DNA from 4 places in the Anaerobacillus sp. ABA4_114 genome. Region 2 is predicted to be linked to each of the others. Evidence: predicted binding sites of a transcription regulator. Region 2 holds the regulator's gene; each other region holds the start of a gene.
The links. The regulator Rex, encoded in region 2, represses fermentation and respiration genes when NADH is low (regulators of the CRP and FNR family bind a similar motif). The targets are predictions, from matches to a motif close to TTGTGAAATATTTCACAA.
Positions count from the first base shown of each region.

Region 1: the regulator Rex is predicted to act here: its motif matches at 1,079-1,096, upstream of ACXAEY_RS05230 (cytochrome c oxidase subunit 2A).
Region 3: the regulator Rex is predicted to act here: its motif matches at 1,270-1,287, upstream of ACXAEY_RS04760 (DoxX family membrane protein).
Region 4: the regulator Rex is predicted to act here: its motif matches at 1,102-1,119, upstream of ACXAEY_RS12380 (cytochrome ubiquinol oxidase subunit I).

Region 1 is NZ_JBSWUM010000001.1:1,064,977-1,068,274, forward strand. It holds gene ACXAEY_RS05220 (hypothetical protein) at 1-132, opposite strand, end outside; gene ACXAEY_RS05225 (Crp/Fnr family transcriptional regulator) at 312-1,019, shown strand; gene ACXAEY_RS05230 (cytochrome c oxidase subunit 2A) at 1,154-1,312, shown strand; gene ACXAEY_RS05235 (cytochrome c oxidase subunit II) at 1,328-1,801, shown strand; gene ACXAEY_RS05240 (b(o/a)3-type cytochrome-c oxidase subunit 1) at 1,798-3,298, shown strand, end outside.
Region 2 is NZ_JBSWUM010000001.1:3,938,961-3,942,258, reverse strand. It holds gene ACXAEY_RS20405 (ABC-F family ATP-binding cassette domain-containing protein) at 1-241, opposite strand, end outside; gene moaC (cyclic pyranopterin monophosphate synthase MoaC) at 488-970, shown strand; gene ACXAEY_RS20395 (redox-sensing transcriptional repressor Rex) at 1,014-1,652, shown strand; gene ACXAEY_RS20390 (twin-arginine translocase TatA/TatE family subunit) at 1,680-1,862, shown strand; gene tatC (twin-arginine translocase subunit TatC) at 1,883-2,650, shown strand; gene ACXAEY_RS20380 (YdiK family protein) at 2,670-2,894, opposite strand; gene ACXAEY_RS20375 (CPBP family intramembrane glutamic endopeptidase) at 2,891-3,298, opposite strand, start outside.
Region 3 is NZ_JBSWUM010000001.1:965,314-968,611, forward strand. It holds gene copZ (copper chaperone CopZ) at 1-46, shown strand, start outside; gene ACXAEY_RS04755 (four-helix bundle copper-binding protein) at 218-547, shown strand; gene ACXAEY_RS04760 (DoxX family membrane protein) at 697-1,203, opposite strand; gene yiaA (inner membrane protein YiaA) at 1,442-1,909, shown strand; partial or broken gene ACXAEY_RS04770 (high affinity choline transporter 1) at 2,063-3,298, opposite strand, start outside.
Region 4 is NZ_JBSWUM010000001.1:2,444,046-2,447,343, forward strand. It holds gene ACXAEY_RS12380 (cytochrome ubiquinol oxidase subunit I) at 1-975, opposite strand, end outside; gene ACXAEY_RS12385 (ABC transporter ATP-binding protein) at 1,158-2,960, opposite strand; gene ACXAEY_RS12390 (ABC transporter ATP-binding protein) at 2,980-3,298, opposite strand, start outside.

The DNA of each region.
Region 1 (3,298 bases), 2.9 Mb from region 2:
ATTAGAGACGATTATGATTTCCTCTGTGAAAGGTCTTGTGATCATGAGGAACTCATCTAACTTCTCTTTATAATGAGCAGTGTTTAGGAGTTCACTATTTTTGTCATCGATTAGTAATAAGCCAGTGACCATTTTTTAACCTCCTATGGTTTATTTTCATTTAGTTTAATCGCTTTATCCCTTTCAAGATGTGTATTTCGTCACACCCTGATTGAAAGGTGTGATTATTGTCACACCTTAAATTCAAGGTTGCTGGTATACTAAACTTAAGATGAATTGGAACGAAAGGAGTTCGGATAATGGAGTGCCCAATGATTTCAAAAAACACGGCTGGCTACAATACTCAGTCCTTTGCTTCTGAAAATTTCTCAAAACTAAAAGGTGTTATGTATGAGAGGCATGTGCCTCGTGGTGAGAAGATTTATTGGGAAGGTGAAGAGTGCCAACATATTTACTTTCTTAAACAAGGTGCGGTGAAATTAACAAAAAGCTCAGATGAAGGAAAAGACCTTGTACTGTATTATTTCCAATCTGGAGATTTGTTCGGTGATTTAAAAGATGATGTTCACATAACGAATAGTTATACTGCAGAAGCAATAAGCGATTGTACTCTTGGTGTTATTCAACAAAAGGATCTTGAAACGCTCCTCTGGCAAAATGGTGATTTAGCGATCGATTTCATGAAGTGGCTTGGTTACATGCAGCGTTTTTTACAAACAAAACTTCGAGACCTCTTGTTCTTTGGTAAAAATGGCGCTCTTGCCTCTACGCTGATCCGTATGTCGAATACGTATGGCGTATCGGAAGGCAACAAAGTGCGGTTCACAAATCGCTTAACAAATTCAGAACTAGGAGACTTAATCGGCTCGACGAGAGAAACAGTCAATCGAATGTTAAACCAGTTAAAAAGAGAAGAGATCATCGACTATGAAGGTGGCGTCATTACGATAAGAGATATTGACCGGTTAAAGGCTATTTGTCACTGTGAAGGATGTCCTAGCAGCATATGTCGATTGTAAGGGTGTAAGAGATCCATGATCTCTTATACCCTCTTTTTTTTGTGTGAAATTCACCATGTTTGTGATATATGTCACAGATGCTACTCCTTCCATCTCCTAAACTAAGAGTAGACATTGAGTTAGGGGGGAGAGAATTGAAACTTGTTGATAGTAAAAGTGAAGCTCACCGTTCAGTAAAGGTTGAGAAAAGTGAAGAAGATCTTAAAGGAACAATTATTTCTGTCTTTATGGTAGGTGGTTTTATCGTTCTATCATGGGGAGCTGTTTACTGCTTATATGTAGCGAGGTTTTAATCAGGAGGGAAGCATATGCACATTCATAAGTTTGAGAAAATCTGGTTAATTGTCGGAAGTGGAACATTAGTCGTCTTTTTACTGATTATCGGTATCAATGCATTTGCAATGGGTCACACACCGCCGAGTGATGATGAAATTTTAGATCCTCAAGAAGTCGATATTACGGCTCCATTCGACGAACCAGGCTTAAAAAAGATTGGAGAAAACGAATACGAATTGGTAATGATTGCTCAAGCGTTCACATTTCAGTCTGTTCAAGACTTGAAAATTCCGAAAGGAGCGACTGTTCATTTTACGGTAACGAGTAAAGACGTTGTGCATGGATTTCAAATTCCAAAGACAAACGTGAATATGATGGTCACTCCTGGTCACGTAAATAAAATTACTCATACGTTTGACGATGTGGGTCAATTTTTAATTTTATGCAATGAATATTGCGGAGTCGGACACCAGGCGATGGGTGTGCCTCTGGAGGTGATCGAATGATAAGTCAAGTTGTTGATCGTGCAGATGCAAAGCTTAGTATGGCACACATTTATGTTGCATTTGCAGCGGTACTACTAGGAGGTATTGCTGGACTGCTTCAAACTCTTGTAAGAAGTGGAACGGTTCAGCTTCCTGCAGGGATAGGCTATTATCAATTACTCACAGCTCATGGAATCTTACTCGCACTTGTTTTTACAACCTATTTTATTATTGGATTCTTTTACGCTGGTCTAAGCAGAACGTTAGGAAAGTTTTACGATCAACCGTTTAGAATGGCATGGCTGGGATTTGTCGTCATGACGATCGGAACAGTCTTAACGACCGTTATGATTTTATTAAATGAAGGTACTGTGCTTTACACATTTTATGCCCCATTGAAGGCTTCTCCCTTGTTTTATATTGGATTAACGTTCTTTATTATTGGCACTTGGTTAGCTGGCGGGGCAATGTGTAGTCACTATTATATTTGTAAAAAGGTATCAAAGAAAAAACTCTCTCCACTGTTTGCTTTTATGGCTGTCATGACGATGGTTTTATGGTTTGTCGCTACAATAGGTGTCGCTGCATCAGTACTCTTTCAATTTATTCCTTGGTCATTTGGATGGGTAGATGGCATCAACATCTTACTTAGTCGTACGCTGTTTTGGTATTTTGGTCATCCTCTCGTTTATTTTTGGTTACTTCCTGCGTACGTGTGTTGGTATGTCATTATTCCTGAAATCATCGGAGGGAAAATATTTAGTGACGCTCTAGCACGTTTATCATTCGTTTTATTTCTACTGTTCTCAATTCCAGTAGGCTTTCACCATCAGTTACTAGAGTCAGGGATTTCTCCGTTCTGGAAATTCTTACAGGTAGTCTTAACTTTTATGGTTATCGTTCCTTCTTTGATGACAGCATTCTCATTGTTCGCTACGTTTGAAATCTCTGGACGTAAAAAGGGAGCATCTGGGTTGTTCGGGTGGTTTAAGAAGCTTCCATGGAGAGATGCACGATTCTTTGCTCCTATGGTCGGTATGCTGATTTTCGTTCCTGCAGGCGCAGGAGGAATCATCAATGCAAGTAACCAGATGAACCAAATCGTTCATAACACGTTATGGGTAACTGGACACTTCCATCTTACAGTTGCTTCTAGTGTTGCATTGACGTTCTTTGGAATTGCGTATTGGTTGATTCCGCACCTTACAGGCAGAGTACTAACAGGAAGAATGCACAGTCTTGCAAACTTACAAACGATTCTTTGGGCAGTTGGAATGTTCTTCATGTCAGGTGCGATGCATACTGTTGGGTTACTCGGTGCTCCTAGAAGAACAGCTTACACAACCTATCAAGATCACCCGGATGCTCTAGGATGGATTCCATATGAAGTGACGATGGCACTTGGGGGCTCGATATTATTTATTGCTATTTTATTATTGATGTTTATTCTGACTGATCTTGCATTTTTTGCTCCAAAAGGAAAAGAAGACTTCCCAATCGGAACAGTTGCCGATCGAG
Region 2 (3,298 bases):
GGTTCGATTCGAGGCCCGTGTCCTGAGCCATGTATCCAATCCGTACATCTTTCGGTTTGATGATATCTCCTGAATCATAGGAGAGCTGCCCTGTGATGAGTTTTAGAAGAGTAGACTTTCCGGCACCGTTTCGACCAACGAGTGCCACACGGTCTCTCGATTGTACTTCTAGCTTAATATTAGATAAAATAGGGTCAGCACCAAATGATTTTGATACGCCATTTACTTGTAGTGCGATCATTGTTTGTTCACCTCGAATTTCTCTCTTCTCGTTGTATGTTGAATCGAGCGATTTGCTTGATCTACCATTCGATTACGTTCCTTTAAGTTTATCGTAGTGAGGACAAGGTGGGCAACTACAGGAATGTTCATTAAATGGTAATAAAAATTCTTGTTAAAAAACAGCAAAAAGGATAGAAATGGTGTATAGTCACAAGTAGCAGCATTCCATTTAACCTTCTATCATCTATAGAAGAAAGGGGCAGCCATGAGTTCATTTACTCATTTTAATAAAGAAGGCCGCGCACAGATGGTCGATATTACAGAGAAAACTCCGACTGCTCGTACAGCGGTTGCCAAAACGAGCGTGAAGGTTAGTGAAGAAATTTATACTGGTATCAAAGACGGAAATATGAAGAAAGGCGATGTGCTTCAAGTCGCCCAAATTGCCGGGATTATGGCAGCAAAAAAAACGTCTGATCTCATCCCTATGTGTCATCCGATAGCGCTTTCTGGCGTTGACCTTCATTTCGACTGGGAAGTGAGCGCTTCCTTTTATGAGCTTACGATTGAAGCTCATGTGAAAACAAAAGGAAGTACCGGAGTAGAAATGGAAGCGCTGACGGCAGCATCAGCGGCGGCATTAACCGTGTACGATATGTGCAAAGCGCTGGATAAAGGCATCGTTATCGGGGAAACCTATCTCCTTACAAAAACAGGGGGAAAAAGCGGGGATTACAAGCGCGAGTAGGACAACCATAGATTGAGCGCGGAGGTCAATGTGGAGGGTGTTTATGGATATTGATCAAACAAAAATTCCGCAAGCGACAGCAAAACGACTGCCGCTCTATTATCGCTATTTAAAAAATCTTAGTGCATCTGGTAAACAGCGGGTAAGTTCTGCTGAATTGAGCGATGCGATAAAGGTAGATTCTGCTACCATACGAAGAGATTTTAGTTATTTCGGTGCTCTTGGTAAAAAAGGGTATGGGTATAATGTTCATTATCTGTTATCTTTCTTTAGTAAGACCCTAGATCAAGATGAAACGACCAGGGTAGCTCTAGTAGGAGTAGGTAACCTTGGGACAGCGTTTCTGCACTACAATTTCATTAAGAATAACAATACGAAGATCGAACTGGCATTTGATGCGGATGCTGCAAAAGTAAACCAAGAAATTGGTGGTATTCCGGTTTACCATATCGATCAGTTTAAAGAACAGGTGAAGAAGAACGACATCTCAGTCGTTATCCTTACAGTACCCGTTCATGCTGCTCAGTCGATTGCAGATCAGATGGACGAGGCTGGAATTAAAGGGATTCTGAACTTTACGCCAGCACGTTTGACCGTACCAGATCATATTCGAGTGCACCATATTGATCTGGCTGTTGAACTGCAGGCTCTCGTGTATTTTATGAAGCATTATCCTGTATAAACTTACAATCTTAAGGAGGTGACACGCATGGGAATGGGTGGCGCAAGTATCGCTCTAGTTGCAGTTGTTGCTTTGATCATTTTTGGACCTAAGAAACTACCTGAGCTTGGTAAAGCAGCAGGTAACACACTTCGTGAGTTCAAGAACGCAACAAAAGGTCTAGCAGATGACGACGATGATACGAACGATAAGAAAAAAAACGAACAGTAATCGGTTAGGACGGATAGGGAATGGATGAACAAAAACAATCCATCTATGATCACATAGAAGAATTAAGAAAACGAATCATCATCACAGTCGTCGTCTTAATTCTCTCCTTTATTGCGGGACTATTCATCGCAAAGCCGGTCATCGTCTTTCTCCAGAATGCTCCTGAAGCACAGGGGATTCCGATGAACGCTTTTACATTAACAGACCCGTTAAAGGTTTATTTCAGCTTTGCGTTCCTGGTTGCTTTCATTATGACATCGCCCATCGCTCTCTATCAGCTATGGGCTTTTGTTTCGCCAGGACTTTATGATAATGAACGGAAAGTAACGTTATCGTATATCCCAGCAGTCTTTCTCCTCTTTCTTGGAGGAGTTTCATTTTCATATTTCGTCCTGTTTCCTTTTGTCATCGACTTTGTCGGGAATTTGGCAGAAAGCCTCAACATTCAGGAAATGTACGGCGCAAATCAATACTTCACTTTCTTGTTTCAGTTAACGTTACCATTTGGCTTTGTGTTTCAGCTGCCTGTGATCGTTCTTTTCTTTACAAGACTCGGAATTTTAAATCCTGCCATGCTTGTACAGATTAGGAGATACGCGTATTTTGGACTCCTCGTCATAGCGGGAATGATCACACCGCCTGAAATTATTTCACACCTCATGGTTTCGGTACCACTGTTTTTACTATATGAATTCAGCATTCTTGTGTCTCGCTATGGTTATAGAAAGAGACTACAAGCAGAGGCGAAGCGTCAATTGGAAGAGCAGGATTCGGAACAGGAAGCATAACAAAAGCGATAGGATAGCCCTATCGCTTTTTGTTTTGATCTTTTTTCTTCAGTTGATTGATTTTCTTTTTAAGTAAAAAGAAGCGAATGGAGTAAGCGAAATCAACTGTGGCGAGCACCATCAGTAGTATCGTCCAAAGGCTCCACATATCTGCATCAGAACGGGCGCTTTGAATCGCAAGGTACGTGAAGATCGAACCGAGCCCTGCGTAGAAAAACCCCATTAGAGTTGGTGAAAATCTCATGTAAGTACTCCTCCAATAAATGATTGCATTTGTTCCGCTTTCTTCTGTAGTTCTGCTAGATCATCTGCAAAGAAGATGTTAATTAAGACAACAATCGTATTCATCGTCATATGAGCGACAATCGGTACGATCAACCGCTTCGTTTTTACATATAGAAACGCGAACGTAAGTCCCATCGCAGTATAAACAAGGATGTGGTCGAAATCCAAATGGATGGCTGCAAAGATAACCGAACTCGCGATTCCAGCGATCCAAAAGTTAAACCGTGTATAGAGTGCCCCGAAAATCACTTTTCTAAAGACGATCTCTTCAAGAATTGGGCCAATGATCGCTATTACAAGGATGAAGATCGGTGATGCCTTCGCAACATCCATCAGCATCTCTGTATTTTCTGATCCAGGTTC
Region 3 (3,298 bases), 3.0 Mb from region 2:
TGATATGAATGAAGCAGTAGAAGAACAAGGGTATGATGTGAAGTAACGATACTTGAATAGATTAGGAAGCAAGGGGAGACCTTGCTTCTTTTATGTTGGAAAAATGTGCGAAAAATGAAATTCCTTTATACGGAAATTTTGTTCAAAATATCGTTTAGAACGCTAATTTATTGGAAAAATACCATAGTGTATACAAAATATAGGGAGGAATTTGATTATGTCACACGAAAAATACGGTTCAATGATCGAAACGCTTCATGAATGCATGACGGCATGTAATCATTGTTACGATTCTTGTTTAAAAGAGGGTGATGTCAAGATGATGGCTGAATGTATTCGTCTTGATCGCGAATGTGCTGATATATGTGGATTCCTTGAACAAGCTCTAGTTAGAGGTACACCATTTGCAGCTGAACTTGCTCAAGCTTGTGCAGCTATTTGTGAAGCATGTGGGAATGAGTGTAAGAAGCACGACCATAAGCATTGCCAAGATTGCGCAGACGCTTGCTTTAAATGTGCAGAAGCATGTAAGAAGCTTGCAGCTTAATGAATATTTGTACTTATAAAAAGCTACACCCCTCTTTCAGAACGGCATGGGGGCTGTAGCTTTTTTTGTTTTTTAATAAAGTCTTATTAGAGATGTAGAAAGTGGAATGCGCAGTTTCCTTTTGTGATGAATGAATTGTAAACATTCTTTTATTTATGTTCAAGCACGGGCTTAACCTGACGAATGTGGAAACCTTGTTTAACAAACGGGATCACCCATCGGTCAAGCCCAATCTTAGCTGCATTATAACTAGCAATCAGAATCAGCACTCCAAGGATCACCATCATCGGGTTCGTGCTTGTTGTTCCACTAAATAGGAAGGCAAAATTCATAATAACTCCCATTAATGCTGCAAAGGTTGTGAAGGTACCAAGAATTAGGCCAAGCCCAACAAGCAATTCTCCCCAAGCAACTAGTACATTGAAAAGCTCGACATTTGGGATCGCAAACCCTTCTAAGAATGCAGCCCACCATCCTTGCACAGCAGGATGTTCACCGGTAGCCTTCGCAACTGCTCCTTGAAGATAGCCATTTGCATCAAAACCACCTGTGATCTTTCCCCAGCCAGCAGTTAGCCATTGATAACCTAGGTATAAACGTATGAACAATAGAATACCAGAAGCTACTTTGTTTTCTCTTAGAAATTGAATAAACATTTTTCTCACGCTCCTACTTTAATAGTCTGATCACATGTTTATTATCGCCAATCCTTAAACCGTCTTCTGTGATAAGTATCACAATCTTGATGATTAATTTAATTAGAGGATATAAACTCGTCTTATTTTTAAATAACAAAAAATTCATACAATAATAGTGTTAAAATGTAAAATATTGCTATAATAGTCGGTATAGGATAGTAAAATAGCCTGCGTATAGTAAAAAGGGGGGCGGGTAATGTCAGAAGTAAATGGTAACCCGTTAGTGAAGGATGAAAAAAAGCCAAAGGTGAAGGTGGAAAGAAAAGAAGGGGAACCGACTGCAGCTTTTAAAGGGGCAAGCTGGGCAGCTTTGGTCATCGGTGTTTCCGCTTATTTAATCGGTCTTTTTAATACTGGGATGGAACTGAATGAGAAGGGGTATTACTTTGCTGTATTGGTATTTGGGCTGTATGCAGCTGTTTCTCTGCAAAAAGCGGTTAGAGACAAGGAAGAAGATATCCCTGTCTCGGGCATTTATTACGGACTAAGTTGGTTTGCAGTAATTATCGCGATCTCTTTGATGGCAATCGGACTTTATAACGCTGGAAGTATCATCTTAAGTGAAAAAGGATTTTACGGGATGTCATTTGTTCTTAGTTTATTTGCAGCCATAACGATTCAGAAAAATATTCGTGATACGCAGGTGGCAAAAGAGAGAGGGTAAGGGACTCCCCATTTTAACGTGGTGGTTTGTAATTTGAGTATGAATCAATCATAAAAAGCACCTCACATAATGCTAGTAGGCGCATTATGTGAGGTGCTTTATTTTATGCTTTTAAACCATTCCATTTTGCTTCATTGATTAGTACAACCTAAATCAGGCGATCTTCTCAATCTTTTCATTTCCATTTTTTCTCTCTGCCGGCATCAACAATGGCTTAGGTGGACAAACTTTTTGAGTCAATTTAGACACAACGATAATTGTCACTAAGCCAGAAACCATTGCGAGTGTTCGGAATGGAAAGAGTACTGTGCCTGCTTCGATCATTGGATATGGCAAGAATACAGGAAGTCCGATGATCGGCTCTCCCCCGCCTAGACGTAAAACGAAGGAAACGATTAAACCTGCAACTGCCCCATATTTATTTGCTCCTTTAAAGAACAGTGCGGTTGTGAGCTGTGGAAATAGAATAACGTATACAAGATCAGCAGCAAGATACCATAAGGCATAAACACTTTTCACATTCAATGCGATGATCGTCGCTGCAATTCCAACAAGGATGATGGAACGTTTGATCATTTTCTTAAGCTGATCACTTGAAGCTTTTGGTTTGAACAGTGGTCGATACACATTCCAAGCAGCCATGGAAGACGCTGATAAGATGGACGAATCCATCGATGACATAACGGCAGCTGCGAGTGCTCCTAATCCAATTGCTCCAATAATATCAGGCGTTAAATATTGCAGCACATAAGGGAGGATCATCGCTGGATTATCAGGTGCATTTACGCCAAGACTTGCCCAGTCGGTATCTAACCCGATCGCTCCGATGATCACTGCAGGGACTGCTGCTAGAATACAGATAAATCCTGCTGTGATGGAAAGCCACATAGCTGTTTTCTCAGTCTTAGCTGAAAGCACACGCTGAAAGTATACTTGCCATGGGATCCCTCCGAAAATAAGGAGTAGGGCAAAGTCCCACCAGTTCCAGTAATAGTTCCCCCATTCAGGATCCTTCCAGCCGTCTAGAGGGGAAAGAGACTTGCATAACTTCCCATGTCTGTTTGGTAATTACTCCAAACGGAACTTAATCCGCCTACTTCTGATAGTGCAAATGGTAGTACTAAGAACAAGCCGATCATGACGGCGAGCATTTGAAAAACGTCCGTAAAAGCAACGGACCACATGCCTCCCACCACTGTGTAGGCAATCGCGATAATGGCTGATAGGATAATCGATGTTTGGAAGTCAAGTCCTAGAATCGTTCCAAATGTAGTCCCTAAAGCAGTTAGAATCGCACCACTCCAAAAGACTTCGCCTAAAAGTGCTGGGATGTATAATACACCAGCAACTTTCTTACCAAAGCGCTGTTCGAGTGGATCGATCATGGTC
Region 4 (3,298 bases), 1.5 Mb from region 2:
TCCTACCATGCCATCAAAAAGGTAATGGATAAAGAGTGGCGGTGTTTCATCTTCTGGTACTTGATCTAAGCCCATCACTTCCGCACTCGGGTTACCGTGAGCAAGGATACTTAAGAAGTTAGGTAACACGAGACCGTATTTAACTTCTTCATTCTCTTCATCTAGAATACCTCCAACAATTAACCCTGCATTCCCAGTTGTTTCAAAATGCCATTCTGCAGCAGCTAGTTTTTCAGGTTGGTATTCCGCAAGAAACTTCCCTGCGAAATCCCCTACCATCGCGGTCCCAATCGCAAAAATAAAACCTGCTGTCATCGTCAGTTTCAACGCTTTTTTGTAATACGTACCAGTCTTGCCCCTGAGCATCATAAATGCTGTGATCGCGGCTAGTACGATTGCCGATGTAAGGTATGCGGACATCACAACATGACCTACTTTAGTTGGCGTCGCGGGATTAAACATCGCAGCAAGCGGTTCTATATCAGTCAATACACCATCGACCATCGTAAAACCTTGTGGAGCATTCATGAACGCATTGACTGTAGAGATAAAGACTGCCGACATGGTTGAACCGATTACGACTGGTATTGAAATCAACCAGTGGTAGATTGGCTTTTTAAATCGATCCCATGTATATAAATAGATTCCTAGAAAGATTGCTTCAAAGAAAAACGCAAACGTTTCTAAGAATAAAGGCAAACTGATTACCTGACCGGCAAGCTGCATAAAGTTTGGCCAGAGTAAAGAAAGCTGTAAGCCAATAGCCGTTCCTGTCACAACCCCTACTGCAACCGTTACAACAAACCCTCTTGACCAGCGCCTTGCTAATAACGTGTAGTAAGGGTCATTGCGCTTGATCCCGATCCATTCTGCTAAACTAATAAGCAAAGGCACACCAACACCGAGAGTTGCAAAGATTATATGAAACCCTAGTGTAAGGCTTGTTAAAAGCCTGCTGAGCATCGCTGAATCCATTTCCACCTACTTCATCCCCTTTTAAATCAACTCAATGTCTTGTAAACAATCTTCCCTTATCAACTTGAACAAAAACTAACAAACATGTGAAGCTTTCTACAAATCTATTATGACTGAACGAGGACTTTGTGACAAGTATCACAATCTAAAATAAAAAAAGAAGTCCGAAAAGGACTTCTTTATTAACCTGCATCCATCATATTAAACTGTGAACGGACTAATTCGTAGTAGGTTCCACCTTTACGCATCAATTCGTTATGATCTCCCTGCTCTAATATACGACCATGATCTAACACGATAATATTGTCTGCTCCACGGATTGTTGACAGCCTATGGGCGATCATAATCGCTGTTCTACCTTCGAGTACGACGTTTAGTGCGTTCTGAATCTTGAGCTCAGTTTCTGTGTCGATACTAGCGGTTGCTTCATCGAGTATCAAAATTCTCGGATCGGCTAATAACGCCCGGGCGAAAGATAACAACTGACGTTCACCCACTGAAAGTACGTTACCCCTCTCTTCAACTTCCGTTTCATACCCATTGCTTAGCCTCTTGATAAACTGATCCGCTCCGACTGCTTCTGCTGCTTCGAGCACTTCTTCATCTGTTGCATCAGGTCGACCGAAACGAATGTTTTCCATAATCGTACCAGAAAAGATAAACGTATCTTGAAGCACGACACTCACTTTTTGGCGCAAACTATCCAATTTAACATCTCGTAAATCGACGCCATCGATTTTTACTGACCCTTTTGTAGGATCATAAAACCTACTGATCAGATTGGCGATCGTTGATTTACCAGAACCAGTGTGCCCAACAAGTGCAACTGTTTCGCCCGCTTTCATTCGTAAACTCATCTGATGAAGTGCTTTTCTTTTCTCATCATAGGAGAATTCAACGTCTTCGAACGTGATTTCACCTTTCATTTCTTTAAATTCTCTTGCGTCCTTTTTCTCAGGAACATTTGGCTTTTCATCTAAAAATTCAAAAATTCGCTCTGATGAAGCCATCGCTACGAGTAGCTGGTTATATACTTGACCTAATCTTGAGATCGGTTCCCAGAACATTCCTAAGTAAAAAGCAAACGTTACGAAGACACCATAATCAAGACCGTTCTGGATTAAATAGACACCAAACCAAATCAGAATCGCTGTTCCAATTGCATTCGACATCTCTACGAAAGGTCGGAACATCGCACTCTTCTTCGTCGCATCCTTCCAACTTGAGTACGTTTCATGGTTTACGCCTTCAAAGAAGTCCATGTTCTCTGTTTCCTGTGTATAAGACTGTGTCACGCGAATACCTTGAATGCTTTCGTTCAAGTGAGAGTTTAGCTTCGCTTGCTTCACCCTAACCTGCTGCCATGATCTCCTGATCCTTCTTCGTAGCCTAGTCGAGATCAAGAACATGAGCGGCAGGATAATCATGATCGCTAGCGTCAACTCTGGACTTAGAATAAACATGACCACGAGGATACCAAGTAACAGAACGATATCCATCAACAAGTTGATAACACCATTTGTAAAAAGTTCTTGCATCGAATTTACATCGTTTATGATTCTTACTAAGATTGAACCTGCTGATCGTTTGTCAAAGAATCCATGCGATAGCTTTTGTATGTGCTTAAATAACCCTTGCCTAATATCATAGATGATGTATTGACCCAGCTGATTCGTCCATTTGATACGGTATGTGTTCGAAATCCATGAAATGACATACAGCACGGCTATACCAATAATGAGCTGAATCAATAGTGTTTCATCTTTATTTTTTATCGCATGATCGAAAAGCAATACCCCGATAAAGATCGGTACGATCAACCTTACAGCTGTTGAAATAAGCATCGTAATGATTGCTTTTGGGAGAAGGGTTTTCTTATATGGTTCCATGTATCCTAGGAGCCTCGTCATCTGCTTCCAGTTAAACTGTTTTTCAATAGCTGAATCCTGAGAATAGTGAAATCGTTGTCTACGATTCTGTTTCATTTCGCTTTTTCACCCCTTTTCAAACCGTCTGTCTACTCATAATCTCTTTTTGGTCTTGATACTGAATATCGTAGATACCTCGGTAGTATCCTTCGTTCTCGATCAGTTCATCATGCTTTCCGCGCTCAACGATTTCTCCTTTATTCAGTACAAGGATTTCATCGGCATGCTTCAATGAAGAAATTCTATGCGCGATGATAAAAGTCGTTCTTCCCTTCATCACTTCTTCGAAAGCTTTTTGAATCTTAAATTCCGTTTGCATATCGACTGCACTCGTAGCATCATCGAGAATCAAAATACTTGGATCTGTCAATATAGCTCGAGCGATTGCAATTCGT